DNA from 3 places in the Mesorhizobium sp. B2-5-4 genome. Region 1 is predicted to be linked to each of the others. Evidence: predicted binding sites of a transcription regulator. Region 1 holds the regulator's gene; each other region holds the start of a gene.
What was found. The regulator LexA, encoded in region 1, represses DNA repair genes until DNA is damaged. The targets are predictions, from matches to a motif close to TGTTCNNNNTGTGTTCNG.

Region 1 (4,639 bases):
TGGGACACCGCGTCACCGTCCCATGACAGGCCGAGCCAGGTCAGGCCGTCCAGAATGGCCGATGTGGCTGCATCGGTCGAACGCTCGCGATCGGTGTCCTCGATGCGCAGCAGCATCGTGCCGCCGGTGTGCTTGGCATAGAGCCAGTTGAACAGCGCCGTGCGCGCGCCGCCGATATGCAGATAGCCGGTCGGCGAGGGAGCAAAACGGGTGATGACCTTGTCGGGCATGGAACTCTCGGAGAACGTCTGAAGCTGAGTGCGGAGCGCGCGGACTTTCGCGCGTCGCGCGTTCATGTAGCATAGGGTGTCGAGGGCGCAAGGGGCAGACCCGATGACTGGACAAGGCCGGGGCTCGGATCGGGGCGAGGGCGCCATTGTCGGCGTCAGCGAGCGATCCCTGTTTGCGACGCCTCCTGCGATCCCGCTGCCATCGCCGCTCGTGGCTGCGCCCGCAACCCAGCCGCTGCAGGCGGATAGCCCAGCGCCAACTCCATCTCCTGCCGCACGCAGAATTGTGCGCGTGCGCCGGCAAATCGGCCCGATATCCTTTCCTCGCCTGCGTCACGGCGTGGCCAAGGCGGCGGAGCTGGAACTCGACCGGGGCGTCGCCTTCCTGCTGGTGCCGGTCTGCCTGGCCGTTGGGGCGATCTGCTACTTTTCGCTGGCGTCCGAGCCCGATTTTGCAAAGCCTGTCGCGGTCGTGGTTCTGGCGGCGGTATGTGCATTCGTCTCGCGCTCCTGGCCGAAAACCCATCTGTGTTTCATGGCACTGCTGTTGTGTGTGCTTGGCCTGCTTGCGGCGAAGGTCGAAACATGGCGAGCCGGAACCCGGATGCTGGGCTCGGAAATCTCGACGCAACTGACCGGTCGCGTGATCTCGCTCGAGGAGATGGAGAGCGGCCGCATCCGGCTGACCATGGACGTGATTTCGACCGCCCGGCCGAAACTGCGCTACGCGCCTGAAAGGGTCCGGCTTTCGGCACGCAAGATACCGCCCGAAATGACCGCCGGCTCGCATGTCACAGGCTATGCCAAACTGCTGCCGCCGACCGGCCCGGTGCGGCCGGACAGCTACGACTTCTCCTTCGACAGCTATTTCGCCGGCATCGGCGGCAGCGGCTTCTTTCTCGGCAATCCAACGGTCGTCTCCGCCGAAGCCGGTGAGATGCCGCTGCCGGCACGCGTGTTTTCAGGCATCGAAAATGCCCGCGAAGCCATCGCCGACCACATCAGGGGCAGCATTGGCGGCGCCGAAGGCGAGATCGCGGCGGCGCTGATCGTCGGCGTGCGGGCCGGCATTCCCGATGAAATCAACGAAGCGATGCGGCGCACCGGCATCTATCACATCATCTCGATTTCAGGTCTGCATATGGCGCTGGTGGCCGGCACCATCATGGGTCTGCTGCGCGGCGCCTTCGCGCTGTTTCCAGGGTTTTCCGCGCGCCGGCCGGTGAAGAAATACGCCGCCGCCGCCGCACTGTTTTCGATCGCCGCCTATCTCGTCATTTCGGGCGTCGTCGTCGCGGCCGAACGCAGCTTCATCATGCTGGCGGTGATGCTGATCGCCGTCTTGTTCGATCGCGCGGCGCTGACCATGCGCAATCTGGCGATCTCGGCGATCGCCGTTATCCTGGTTTCGCCGCACGAGGTCGTCGGCCCGAGTTTCCAGATGTCGTTCGCGGCAACCGCAGCCTTGGTTGGCGCCTATGCCGGCTGGGCCGACCACCATGCGGGAAAGACGAGGCCTCCGCCGCCAAAGCGATCCCTACCCGGGTTTCTGACGCGAAAATTCCTCTTGGCGACAGGTGGATTGGCCATGACGTCCATCATCGCCGGCAGCGCGACGGCACTGTTTGCCATCTGGCATTTCCAGCGGGTGTCGCCGCTCAGCCTGTTCGCCAATCTGGCCGTCATGCCGATCGTGTCGATCGTGATGTTCCTGGCCGTCGCTAGCGCGTTGCTGATGCCGTTCGGGTTGGATTGGCCGGCTCTCTACCTCATGGGCAAGGGCCTGACAGCGATGATCGCCATATCGGCGTGGATATCGGAGCGCTCTCCGGTCGATGGAGTCGGGCTGATTTCGCAGCAATCCGTGCTGCTGGTCACCGTCGCGTTGGTCATCGCGACGATGGCGACGACGTGGCTCCGGCTCACGGCGGTGCCATTCGCGCTTGCCGGTCTGTTGACTGTGTCGCACACGCGCGCGCCCGATGTGCTGATCTCGGAAGATGCGCGGCTGGTGGCTCTGTCGATCGGCAATGGCGAACTGGCCGTCAACCGGGAACGTCCGAACGAATTCGCAGCCGACAATTGGAAACGCGCTCTGATCTCCGAAACAATCGTCCTACCGGAAATGTTCGAGGAGACGGACGGGCAATTCGATCTTGCCACTCCCACCGACCTGCCGCTGGGATCGCCGTTCTATTGCCGCGAAGGCCTGTGCCTTGCCAGGCACCCTTCCGGCGCGATCATCGCCTATGTCGAGGATCGCAAGAACACCTGGAAGGCCTGCGCCTTCGCCGACCTGATCGTCGTCAATGACGCGACCGCCTATGACACCTGTCATAATCCGCTGGTTCTCGTCGTCACCAAACGCCAGCTCGCCCGCAAGGGGAGTGCCGCCGTTTTCTTCGATCCCCAATCGGCCACGACGCCGGCTGAGATCGAATTCGCCGTCGACGGACCATACCGGCCTTGGCACGAGCAGCGAAAATTCTCACGCGAGGCGAGGGGGCTGGCCCCCTATAAAAAGGCCGACAAGCCCGATGGCAAGCCAGTTCAGTAGCGCCTGATCAGCCCGACGAGCTTGCCCTGCACCTTGACCCGATCCGGTCCGAAGATGCGTGTTTCGTAGGCTGGATTGGCGGCTTCGAGCGCGATCGAGGCGCCCTTGCGACGGAACCGCTTCAGCGTTGCTTCCTCCTCGTCGACCAGCGCCACGATGATTTCGCCCGGACTTGCTGTATCGGCATTGCGGATGATGACCGTGTCGCCGTCGAAGATACCGGCCTCGATCATCGAGTCGCCCTTGACTTCCAGCGCATAGTGCTCGCCGCCCATGATCATGTCCGGCGGCACCGAAATCGAATGCGTCTGATGCTGGATAGCATCGATCGGCACACCGGCGGCGATACGACCCATGACCGGGATGGACACGGCTGAAACCGCATCATCGTCGTTGCCGGCCGCGGCCAGGCGGGAAGGCGCCGTCGCCGGCCTGATCTGGCGGCCGAGACTGCCTTGGCCAAGGCTGCCCTGGATGACGCTTGGCGAGAACTTCTTTGCCGCATTGAGGCCCGGCGCGATCGAGTCCGGCAGCCGCAGCACTTCCAGCGCGCGCGCCCGATTGGGTAGCCGGCGAATAAAGCCGCGTTCCTCCAGCGCCGTGATCAGGCGATGGATGCCCGATTTGGAGGCAAGATCGAGCGCTTCCTTCATTTCGTCGAAGGAGGGCGGTATCCCGCTTTCCTTGAGCCGTTCGTGGATGAACATCAGCAGTTCATGTTGCTTGCGTGTCAGCATGGCGGCCCCCAAGGCATTGAACGAAAGGTCTGACCAGAATCGAAAAAACAAACCCAGAACAAACACTATCCGTTCCAGTTGTGTTCCGCAACCGTTTAAAGTTTAATGAATTTGTTAACGCGTCTGAAGTTTTTTGCCGCGACAGCGGACTGAGGCCGATCCTTTCCACGATCGGCAGGCATTGAAATCGTTTTGGTTAATGGCCTGTGGCCTATCCACTGATGGGCCTTGGCATCAGTCTTTCGGGGGGCTCTTCGCGGGTGGATTGTACAATTTATGGATCCATTATTCGCGGAACGAAACGAAATCAAAACGCCAACGATTGGTAGCTTAGGGGCGGCGATGGACCCAGGCGTTTGGCCCACTCCGGCCAGCGCATGCCAATAGGCGTCGCGCAAGCATTGAAGTCACCCGGAACCCGCTTGCAAGCTGCCGGCGCGGGCGGCGTATTTGGTCGCGCCGCTGTCTTCGCTATGGACATAGACGTGCAGGGTATAGCCGATATGCGCCGTCATCAGCGCCTTGGCCCGCTCGACGTCACGATCGAGTGCAGCTTCCATGATCGCTGTATGGTGTTCGATCGCAATCGCTTCGCACAATGCCTCCATTGCCTCTTCATAACCGTCCTTCAGGCCAGCCGCGGCCCGCAATGTCGGCGCCAGGCCGAGAAAACGATGATGCCGTCGCAGCTGATCGGCGATGGTCGAGCGGAATCGCATGAGCCAATTGGAAGTCGCCGCGCTCAGCAGCGCCGCATGGAAAGCTTCGTGGTTCTCGTCCCATTTATCGACGGCCGCATCCGAAGGATCGTCGACCGCGGTCTTGCAACGGGAGAGCCGGTAGTGGGCGGTGACAACGGCATCCTCCCACTCCTTGCCGCCTTTTTCCATCGATTCGAGGAACAGGGGTATCTCGACCACCATCCTGGCGCGTGCCAGGTCCTCCAGTTCGGCCCGCGATACCGGAGCGACGGTAAAACCACGATTGCTGATGGCGGTGACAAGGCGTTCGGCCTCTAGCCGCGACAAGGCTTCGCGCAACGGCGTCCAGCCAACACCATAGGTGCCGCGCAGCGCACTCAGCTTGAGCGGGGCCCCGGGCATGAGGCGCGTCGT
Region 2 (4,639 bases), on a different contig from region 1:
AGCGGCGCGGCACGAAGCTGGCGGACGATCCGGAGCTGTTCACCGGACTGTTCTGGACCGGCAAGAGAGGCTTGGAACTCGGCCTCGTCGATGCACTCGGCGACATGCGCACGGTACTGAAGACCCGCTTCGGGCCGAAGACCCAGCTCAAGCTGATAACGGCGCCGCGCGGTCTGTTCGGCCGCTTCGGCCTGTTCGGCTCGAGCAAGGGCTTTTCAGCGCCCGATATCGCCGCGGCAGCGGCCAGCGGCGTCATTGATGCGGCGGAAGAGCGCGCATTGTGGGCGCGCTTCGGGCTTTGAAAAAGCCGTGAAAGCGTCTAGCATGGTTGCCCGAAAGACCCGACCGGCCGCCCTTACCGGCCCAGCGTGGTAGGAGTTTTGACATGCCGCAACTTATTTTCTTCGCCGTCGTCGGCATTGCCGCCTATTTCGGCTACCGCACCTTCCTGCGCGAGGCTGAGCGCGTGACGGCCAAGGTACGGCGGACCGAAAAGCAGGCGGCCAACGGCGCGATGGGAACGCTGGTCAAGGATCCGAAGACCGGCGAATACCGGCTGGCCAAGGACTGACCCTCATTTCACTCGCAATCGAGACTGTGGAGTCCGGTCCGCATGTCCGGACATGGGCAGCACCCGCCAAGATAAACCTTGCCCTGCACGTCACCGGCAGGCGCCCCGACGGCTATCATCTCATCGAAAGCCTGGCTGTGTTCACGCGCTTTGGCGACAGGATCGAGATCGCGCCGGCTGAAGGCGACGACTTCGCCGTATCCGGCCGCTACGCGCCGGACGTTCCGCCCGATGGCGACAATCTGGTGCTCAAGGCACGCGACGCGCTACGGCAGGCCACCGGTCTTCGGAGCACGCCGCCCGTGATCATCAGGCTCGAAAAGAACCTTCCAGTCGCGTCCGGCGTGGGCGGAGGGTCGAGCGACGCGGCGGCCGTGCTGCGCGGGCTGGCCGACAGCTGGGGGCTGGACATCGATAGCGCCGAGCTGGCGCGGATCGGTCTCTCGCTTGGCGCCGATGTGCCGATGTGCCTGGCGGCAAAGCCGCTGGTGGCGCGCGGCATCGGTGAGGAGCTGTCGATGGTGCCGGATTTTTCGGCGCTCGGTCTGGTGCTGGTCAATCCGGGCACGCCGGTCTCGACGACGGAAATCTTCGCAGCACTGTCCCGGCGCGACAATGAGCCACTGCCGCCGCTGCCGCGCGACATCGAGTTTCACAGCCTGCGCAACTGGCTGGAGATCACCCGCAACGATCTCGAACCTGCGGCCCTTGCGATGCGGCCCGCCATAGGCAGGGCGCTTTCATGGCTTGATAAGGCCGGATCGGGTTTTTCACGAATGTCCGGATCTGGCGCGACATGCTTCGGCCTGTTCGAGACCGGCAATGTCGCCAAGCGCGCGGCGGCCGAGATCCGCAGCCGCCAGCCCGACTGGTTCGTCGCCGCAACACGCAGCATTGCATCGGAGGCTGAGTGAGATGGCCAGGATTGACGAGGGCCGTGCCTTCATTCCGGTGCGCATCGCGGTGCTGACGGTTTCCGACACACGCAGCCTCGCCAACGACAAATCCGGCCAGACGCTGGCCGATCGCATCACCGAGGCCGGCCACATCCTGGCCGGCCGGGATATCGTCACCGACGACCGCGAAAAAATCCGTGACACCGTTCTGGCGTGGTCGCGGGACAAGGCCATCGACGTCGTGATCACCACCGGTGGAACCGGTTTCACCGGCCGCGATGTGACACCCGAGGCGCTGGAGCCGATTTTCGAAAAGCGCATGGATGGCTTTTCGGAAGTTTTCCACCGCATCTCCTACGACAAGATCGGCACCTCGACGATCCAGAGCCGGGCGACCGGCGGCGTCGTCAACGCCACTTTCGTCTTCGTGCTGCCGGGCTCGCCCGGCGCCTGCAAGGATGCCTGGGACGGCATCCTTAAGGCACAGCTCGACTACCGGCACATGCCCTGCAACTTCGTCGAGATCATGCCGCGCCTGGACGAACATCTGCGGCGCGGCAAATCGGCCCCTTAAAAAGCAACGCCACGCAGAGCAGCTGCAAAAATCAACTGGGAGAGCGCTGCGCCTGCCTCGGTGGCGCCACCCAGATCTCGGCGTCGAGCTTCTTAGTCGCCAGACCGCGCGCCAACGCCTCGGCGCTGCCGGCAGTCTTGGACAGAGATGCCGCCTGCCGCTTGCTGATCACCAGTCCATCGGCGAGAGCACGGTTTGCGGAAAAGACCCTAGCCAGGAACGGCGTACGGCTGCCCCGCGCCCGCGCGAACCGGGCGGCCATGGTCTGCCTGGCCGTATGGGCGACGACCGCGTCGATCCAGCCCTCTACCAGCCTCGCACCCGGTTCGAGAAACAGCAGCCAGTCACCCTTGGCCTGGCGGATGCCGGCGGCGATGCCGCCGCTCCCCACATAGTGGCAGCCGGCATGCTCGGCGACACGATGCGTGTGGTCGGTGGAGCCGGTGTCGCAGACGACGACCTCTCGCACCACGCCCTCGACCGCGCCGCCAATCAGCGTCGCCAGCGTGCGGGCGAGACCCTCCTCGTCATTATGCGTTTCGATGAGAACACTGAGCATCGTGAGCCGAATAGCGGAAACCACTGACCGACGCCAGTTTTTGCATCGCGCCATAGAAAAGTTCTTGATTTGTTCTCATCAATAAAATAGGAATAATTTCATGAGCAGAGCGATTCGACACAACATGGACAGTCCCTGGGAGCGGGCGAAGATGGAACCGATCATGCGCGCCGATATTGCGGCCTTCGGAGCAGGACGAGCCGAGATGGCCAACGCGATGATCGAGCAGAGTGGCATGCGGGTCCGTCCGGACCGCAACCGTGGCCGATCGGCGGGCATCAATCCGTCTGGCCGGTTCGAACCTGTCAGCCGGCATGTCTTCGACGATGGGTGGAGTTCGCTGGAGGAGTTGCCCCCGTTCAAGACCGTGGTGCAGGTGGAGAAGCCGCGCACCATCATCACCCGCAACGAATCGCCCGACATCTCCTTCGACCGGTCGATCAATCCCTATCGCGGTTGCGAGCACGGTTGCGTCTATTGCTTCGCGCGGCCGACGCACTCGTTCATGGGCCTGTCGCCGGGCCTGGATTTCGAATCCAAGCTGTTCGCCAAGCCGGATGCGGCACGCCTGCTCGACAAGGAGTTGTCGAAGGATGGCTACCAGCCGCGCACCATCGCCATCGGCACCAACACCGATCCCTACCAGCCGATCGAGAAGCAGTACCGGATCATGCGCGAAATCCTCGAAGTGCTGGAGGCACGCGGTCATCCGGTCGGCATCGTCACCAAGTCAGCCCTGGTGGTGCGCGACATCGACATTCTGTCGCGCATGGCCGAGCGCGGGCTCGCCAAGGTGGCGCTGTCGGTGACGACGCTTGACCGCATGCTGGCCAGGACGATGGAACCCCGCGCATCGACCCCGACCAAGCGGTTGGAAGCGATCAGGCAGCTTTCGGATGCCGGTATCCCGGCTTCGGTGATGGTGGCGCCGATCATTCCGGGCCTGACCGACCAGGAGATGGAACGCATCCTCGACTCGGCACACCATGCCGGTGCGCGCGAGGCCGGCTATGTGGTGCTGCGCCTGCCGCTGGAGGTCAGCCCGATTTTCAAGGACTGGCTGCTGCGCCACTATCCCGACCGCTATCGCCACGTCATGTCGCTGATCCGTTCGATGCGCGACGGCAAGGACTACGATTCGGAGTGGGGCAAGCGCATGAAGGGTGCCGGACCTTATGCCTGGCAGATCGGCCGGCGCTTCGAGATCACCGCCAAGCGGCTCGGCCTCAATGCCGAACGGCGCACGCTGCGGACCGACCAGTTCGTCGCGGCCGGTAAGGACCAGGAGCAGTTGATTCTGCTCTGAAGCCGAAAAACACCGCGGCTGTTCATTACCGCCGTGGCAAAAAAATCCCGTCCGGCCTGCCCCGGCCTGCAGACGGTGCCCTCCCGGTCCGGCGCCCCACCCGACCCGGAGGGACTTGCGGAGAATCAGAGCCGATGCGAACCTCGCCGCAACATGGCTCGCGCGCGTTCTGATTCTCCGCTTCTCTTCGAAATCGTCGAGAAACCCGATTTCTCCTTCGAGACGAAGGCGATGGCCGATGGCATGTGGCCGGTCGCAGGGATGGACGAGGCCGGCCGTGGCCCGTTGGCCGGGCCGGTGGTCGCGGCGGCAGTGGTACTCGACCCCGCCAACATTCCCGAAGGGCTCGACGATTCCAAGCGGCTTAGCCACTTGCAGCGTGAAGCGCTGTTTCTGCGCATCATCGGCTCCGCGCTCGGCGTCTCGATGGCGTCGGTCAGCGCCGAAGGCATCGATGGCAGCAACATCCTCAAGGCGAGCCTCGAAGCGATGCGCCGCGCACTTGTCGGGCTGCCCATCCAGGCAAAGCTCGCGCTGGCGGATGGGCGCGACGTGCCGCCGGGACTGCCCTGCGAAGGGCGCGCGCTGATCAAGGGCGACCAGCGCTCGCAGTCGATCGCCGCGGCCTCGATCGTGGCCAAGGTCATGCGCGACCGCATGATGTGCGGCTGCGGCAATCATCACGATCGCTACGGCTTCGAAGTCCATATGGGCTACGCCACGGTCCGGCACC
Region 3 (4,639 bases), on a different contig from region 1:
CTGGATTGTTCCATTAGTGGTGAACTATCTGGATTGTTCGATGTTCCAGCACGACACGACAAGCCAAGCGATCACGCGCCAGCCTGGATCGAACTTGACTGGCGGCCCGGCTATTGAGAAATCCGGGCTTCAGAGCGATTGTGCGCACCTGACCGTCAACGTCAGGCAGCGTTGCTGTCTTCCGTTTTCCAATCGCCCTGCCAACGCGCGCGCACGGCAATCATCAGCATGGCCGGTTCCGTCATCCCGGTCTGGAAAAGCCTGATCAGCTCTCTCGCGATAAAATGTGCTGCCGCGGTGTCCGGGAGAACGTCAAACTCCTGGCACATCGCGTCGAAGACCGCACGGAGCGTATCCAGATCATTGGGGTAGAAGGTGTCCGTGCGAATGGGTCGGTCAAGCATCAAGCGTCTCCAAACGAGCGAGAGTGCGATGGTCTCCCAAGCAGCGGAGCATTGCCCGCTGCCCTCGCGTTTTATGCGGCACAGCGCACGATGTGTCGCTAACCTATGATGTACCAAGCGAAGTTCGCGTACAAAGAGTCAGGCCCGTGCTCATCCGATGCCGCGCTCAACCGCACGGAGCGGTTTCCGGGTCGAAGTAAGCCACCCTCCAGAAATCGTGTTGGTCGCCTCGATGAGTGCTGGTTAGAGGGCTCGCACGCCACACTTGCGAGCAGCGGGCGAGCCCTATCCGGCGCAGGAAGGGACATAGCTGCGCGGATCCCGTTGGCCGCCCTCGTCATCCAAGAGCTACGCCGATTGCCAGGAGAGTAATCGCCATCGCGAAGACCGGTGCCAGCAACCAGCGTGCCTGGCCAATACTTTTTTCCATGACGCTTTCTTCAAATTTGCGGCGGTCAACGGCGCCGGTCATGTGACGGTTCCTCGATTTTGCTGAACGCAGACCTTTTCAGCATCATTCCAAGCCCAAAGTCCGGGATGCAAATCGGACCTAGGTACGGGCTCGGAACGTTTCGGATTCGGACACGTTCGGTCCAGGGCGATTATGCCCGAGCTCACAGGAAGGCTGTCACATGAGAATGCATTTCACCGCCGCCGCTGCTTCGTTTCTGCTCCTTGCCGGTGTCGGCATCGCTGCAGCCCAGGACGTCGTTATCGCGCCTGAACAGGACACGGTCATTCAGGAGTACGTGCACAAGCAGCCCCTCGCGTCCGTGGAAGTCCCCGGGGTCGAACTCAGCGTCGGCGCCGCGCTTCCCGACACCGTCGAGCTTCGCGAAGTTCCCAACGTCAAGTACCGCTATGTCGTGGTCCACAACCGGACAGTTCTCGTGGACCCGGGCACCCGCAAGATCATCAAGGTCTATAACTGACCAAAGTGCGGGTAGGCCCGTCGCTGATTGGGGCGACGGGCTGTACCGATTCAGAAATGGCGATCTTAGTGAGCGTCTCGCATAGACGAGGTTGGCGACAGCATCGACCATGACCGCAAATGCTGTCAACTTCCTCCCCATTCCGATATCCCGCCTTCACGGCATGCCGACCACGCGTTCACCGGTTCGGCAGAAGCGCCGCTCACTGTTAACCACCTGTCGAGTTGCGCCGCAGACCATTGTGGGCGCGCTCCGGCGGTGAGCGTCAGGGGGGTGAAGACCGGTGCTTTCTCAGCCTGGTAATCGCCGAGCGTCCGACGGTGATCACGCCGCCGCAGTCAGTCCGCACCGTCAACTTGTCGGCTTTGCGATCGATGCGGATGATGTCTCCAACAAGAACGACCTTATCTCCAGCGCGGGTTTTAGGTGGAGGGTCAACCGAATAGGGTCGGTCATACGATGGAATGTTTACTTTGGCGCGTCCGCTAGGCAGCATCGTGCTAACCGTACCCGTCAAGGTGACCTCGTCACCGATCTCAAATTCCCGGGGCACGCTATAGTGTAGCATAGACCTCCTCCGGCGCGTTCCTGATATTAATGCCGGCAAACTGACTTGGTTGCGTGAAATCGCAAGTCTCCGTGGCCCCAATCAGGCCGAGCACCCCTCTGCCAATGAGGCTTGCGGAAGCGCGGGTAGGAATTGCCGAGGCCGTCTATGAATGCATGGATTGATCGCCGCCCATCCAGCGCGCCCCTCAGGGCTGGCAATCTTGTCGACGGGGGTCGATGAACCGCGGCTCGTGACAATTCCCTTACGGAACAAAAGGAGATCAGAGACATTCTCTCCTGCTCAGACAGGAGACCTCAAATGCAGAACCTAAACGACAATGCTGATGTTTCAGCCAATATCGACAAGGACCCTGATGAATGGGTTAGTGGAGACGATCCAATGACGCCATCGCAAGCCTCATACTTGAAGACCCTGAGTGAGCAGGCCGATGACGCCGCGAGCTTCGAACAAGGGCTTAGTAAGGCCGAGGCATCCAAGCGCATCGATGCGTTAAGGGCCAAGCTGAAACTCTAACCGAACCTCCCGCGCTAGCCGTTCAATGCTGGAGACGGCGCAGCGTGTCACTTTGACGGCGCTGACGATTGCGACTGCCCCGCGAAAGCGGAGAAGGCCATTAGCCCATGTACCGCGACGCTGCTATGAACGAGTTCGATCCTTCTTGGACGCGTCCCGGGATAGGGGCAGCACGTTCGATTGAGTCGCTTCCTCTTCGAGCATCACTCGCTTTGCCCGGATCTCCTCGGGTTCGGCGTGCTCTAACCCGACAACATCGTTTCTGGTCTCTTTCAACGAAACGACGATCTCATCGAGCTTGGCATGAAGGGCGGCGGTGTCCCGATAGCCTTGAATGAGCACAACTCCGGTGATCACGATGGCCGCTACCGACGGGCATAGGTAACTGCATTCGTCAGGCCGAATGGCACCAGCGCGGTACACAGCACCTCGCTACAACCATGACATAAAAGCCAGGTGGGCGCGAAAGGAAGTCGGCCGTCAGAAAGAGGATGTGATTCATGAGGGGGTTCCTGTCGCGTACTCCTTCACGGTTGCGCCAAGGTGAAGAGGGCGACCAGCGCAGCGATAGCAACACAGATCGGTACAGCCGCGAACAGTCCAATCTCAAGAATGCGCGTCTCATTATTGCTGAACATCGGATAGCCTCACTGTGTTTGAGGGATCAACAATCAACGATGAGGTCGGTTCCGACCGGTTGCTGCATCCCCTAGTACTGGCACTAGGCCCACTAAGGCATCCAATCCAAACCGAATTGGCGTTGCCGGGAGGCGCCATCGTGAATCAAGCAGAACGGCCAACAAGTCGAGCTCAGCAATTGCATTCGCAGTCTGACGATCCACAATAGGCTGCTCGCTTGTCCATAGCTTGGCGGCTGGCCTTGCTCGCTCGATCCGATCTCCTCGATAGCGCACTGCCCTTTCAAGTCCGCCTCCACCATCTCTGATTAGCTTTGCGTCGGCCGGAAAGGCACGTCATCGAGCAGCGTCGGCTCGCCCGAGGCATTCGTTTGGTGATCAGCTGGCAGGTTGCCGTTTGGGGTCATCTGGTTAATGGCATCCGGCAGATCCCTGGTGATCCTCGCAATCAGCTCCTCGCGCGAAAGGCCAGTCTGCCTCGAAAGAGCTTCCAGCGTCTGCACGTCAATGGCCCTTTCCACCTCGTGAGGCTCGATCGGCTCGTTCGGCCGGGTGCCAACCCAAGAGTCCACTTTCGCGCCTGCCTGCATTTCTAAAACGGTCGAGAAGATCGCCGAGCGCTGTACCGGAACCCCCCTTGGACACCTGGTCCAAAATCCCACCTTGCAGATTGTTTGGATCGCGCTCTCCCGCCCCACGGATCATCTCTGCGATCTTGTCGCGGTTTTGATAAGCCAGGACTCCCAGCATAGCGATCGCAAGTCTTCCAAGATTTGCCACTCGTTCCTCCTCTGGTCTCGACTATGGAAAAGGTCGCGCGCTGCCAAAGGTTCCGCAATTGGCCAGCTAACATTTGGGGGCGCGCAGGTCCGGTCGGGTGGAGGGCGGCAAGACGGTGGGATAGCCGTTTCGCACCACCAAAGCCCTAGTTCGAAAATCGCAAGTTTCTGGGTGTACGAGAGCCGTACCTTTTTGACAATTATGGTTTGAATGTTGCCTGGCTTTGACCTCGGAGCTCTCCTGATCCTGCAAAACCAGTGCCAGATACGAAATGCCGGTTTGATGCTTTCGCCGTCGAACTAGTGGCAGGGCCATGACATTCAGAATTGGCGTCATCTCGGACACGCACGGCTTGCTGAGGCCGGAGGCGGCGCGTTGCCTGGCCGGGGTCGACCACATCATTCATGGAGGAGACATCGGTCGCCCTGAGATCATCACGGCGCTTCGCGGTATCGCGCCGGTTACCGCGATCAGAGGAAACGTAGACACCGGTGGCTGGGCGCTCCCATACGCGGAAACCGAGCTCGTACGCCTCGCCGGGCGAGCAATCTACGTGCTTCATGATCTCAAGACGCTGCAGATCGACCCGGTTGCCCAGGGCATCGACTTGATCGTGTCCGGTCACTCGCATGTGCCGAGGATGGAGACAGTGGATGGCGTGCTTTATTTGAATCCGGGCAGCGCTGGCCCACGACGGTTTAAGCTGCCTGTCACCCTTGCGGCGGTCGACATCACTCGAGACAGCATAGAGCCTTCGATATTGAGCTTGGCAAGCGGCTGAACCAATTCACCGCGCACATC

Region 2: FJ492_RS19545 (PA0069 family radical SAM protein) is a predicted target of LexA. The motif match lies at 2,660-2,677, and genes of this name have one in related genera.
Region 3: FJ492_RS11325 (DUF3072 domain-containing protein) is a predicted target of LexA. The motif match lies at 2,152-2,169, and genes of this name have one in related genera.

Annotation. Positions count from the first base shown of each region.
Region 1 is NZ_VFUR01000001.1:435,798-440,436, reverse strand. Features, by position in the region: gene gltX (glutamate--tRNA ligase) at 1-230, opposite strand, end outside; gene FJ492_RS02255 (ComEC/Rec2 family competence protein) at 334-2,787, shown strand; gene lexA (transcriptional repressor LexA) at 2,781-3,524, opposite strand; gene FJ492_RS02245 (GntR family transcriptional regulator) at 3,932-4,639, opposite strand, start outside.
Region 2 is NZ_VFUR01000015.1:88,527-93,165, forward strand. Features, by position in the region: gene FJ492_RS19520 (S49 family peptidase) at 1-302, shown strand, start outside; gene FJ492_RS19525 (membrane protein) at 386-571, shown strand; gene FJ492_RS19530 (4-(cytidine 5'-diphospho)-2-C-methyl-D-erythritol kinase) at 598-1,485, shown strand; gene moaB (molybdenum cofactor biosynthesis protein B) at 1,487-2,041, shown strand; gene FJ492_RS19540 (glycosyltransferase) at 2,073-2,600, opposite strand; gene FJ492_RS19545 (PA0069 family radical SAM protein) at 2,752-3,906, shown strand; gene FJ492_RS19550 (ribonuclease HII) at 4,060-4,639, shown strand, end outside.
Region 3 is NZ_VFUR01000007.1:158,882-163,520, reverse strand. Features, by position in the region: gene FJ492_RS11345 (NAD(P)/FAD-dependent oxidoreductase) at 1-14, opposite strand, end outside; gene FJ492_RS11340 (hypothetical protein) at 162-404, opposite strand; gene FJ492_RS29465 (hypothetical protein) at 742-876, opposite strand; gene FJ492_RS11335 (DUF1236 domain-containing protein) at 1,037-1,336, shown strand; gene FJ492_RS11325 (DUF3072 domain-containing protein) at 2,205-2,420, shown strand; partial or broken gene FJ492_RS11320 (low affinity iron permease family protein) at 2,544-2,922, opposite strand; gene FJ492_RS11315 (DUF4112 domain-containing protein) at 3,092-3,262, opposite strand; gene FJ492_RS29190 (YidB family protein) at 3,367-3,648, opposite strand; gene FJ492_RS11305 (metallophosphoesterase family protein) at 4,152-4,619, shown strand.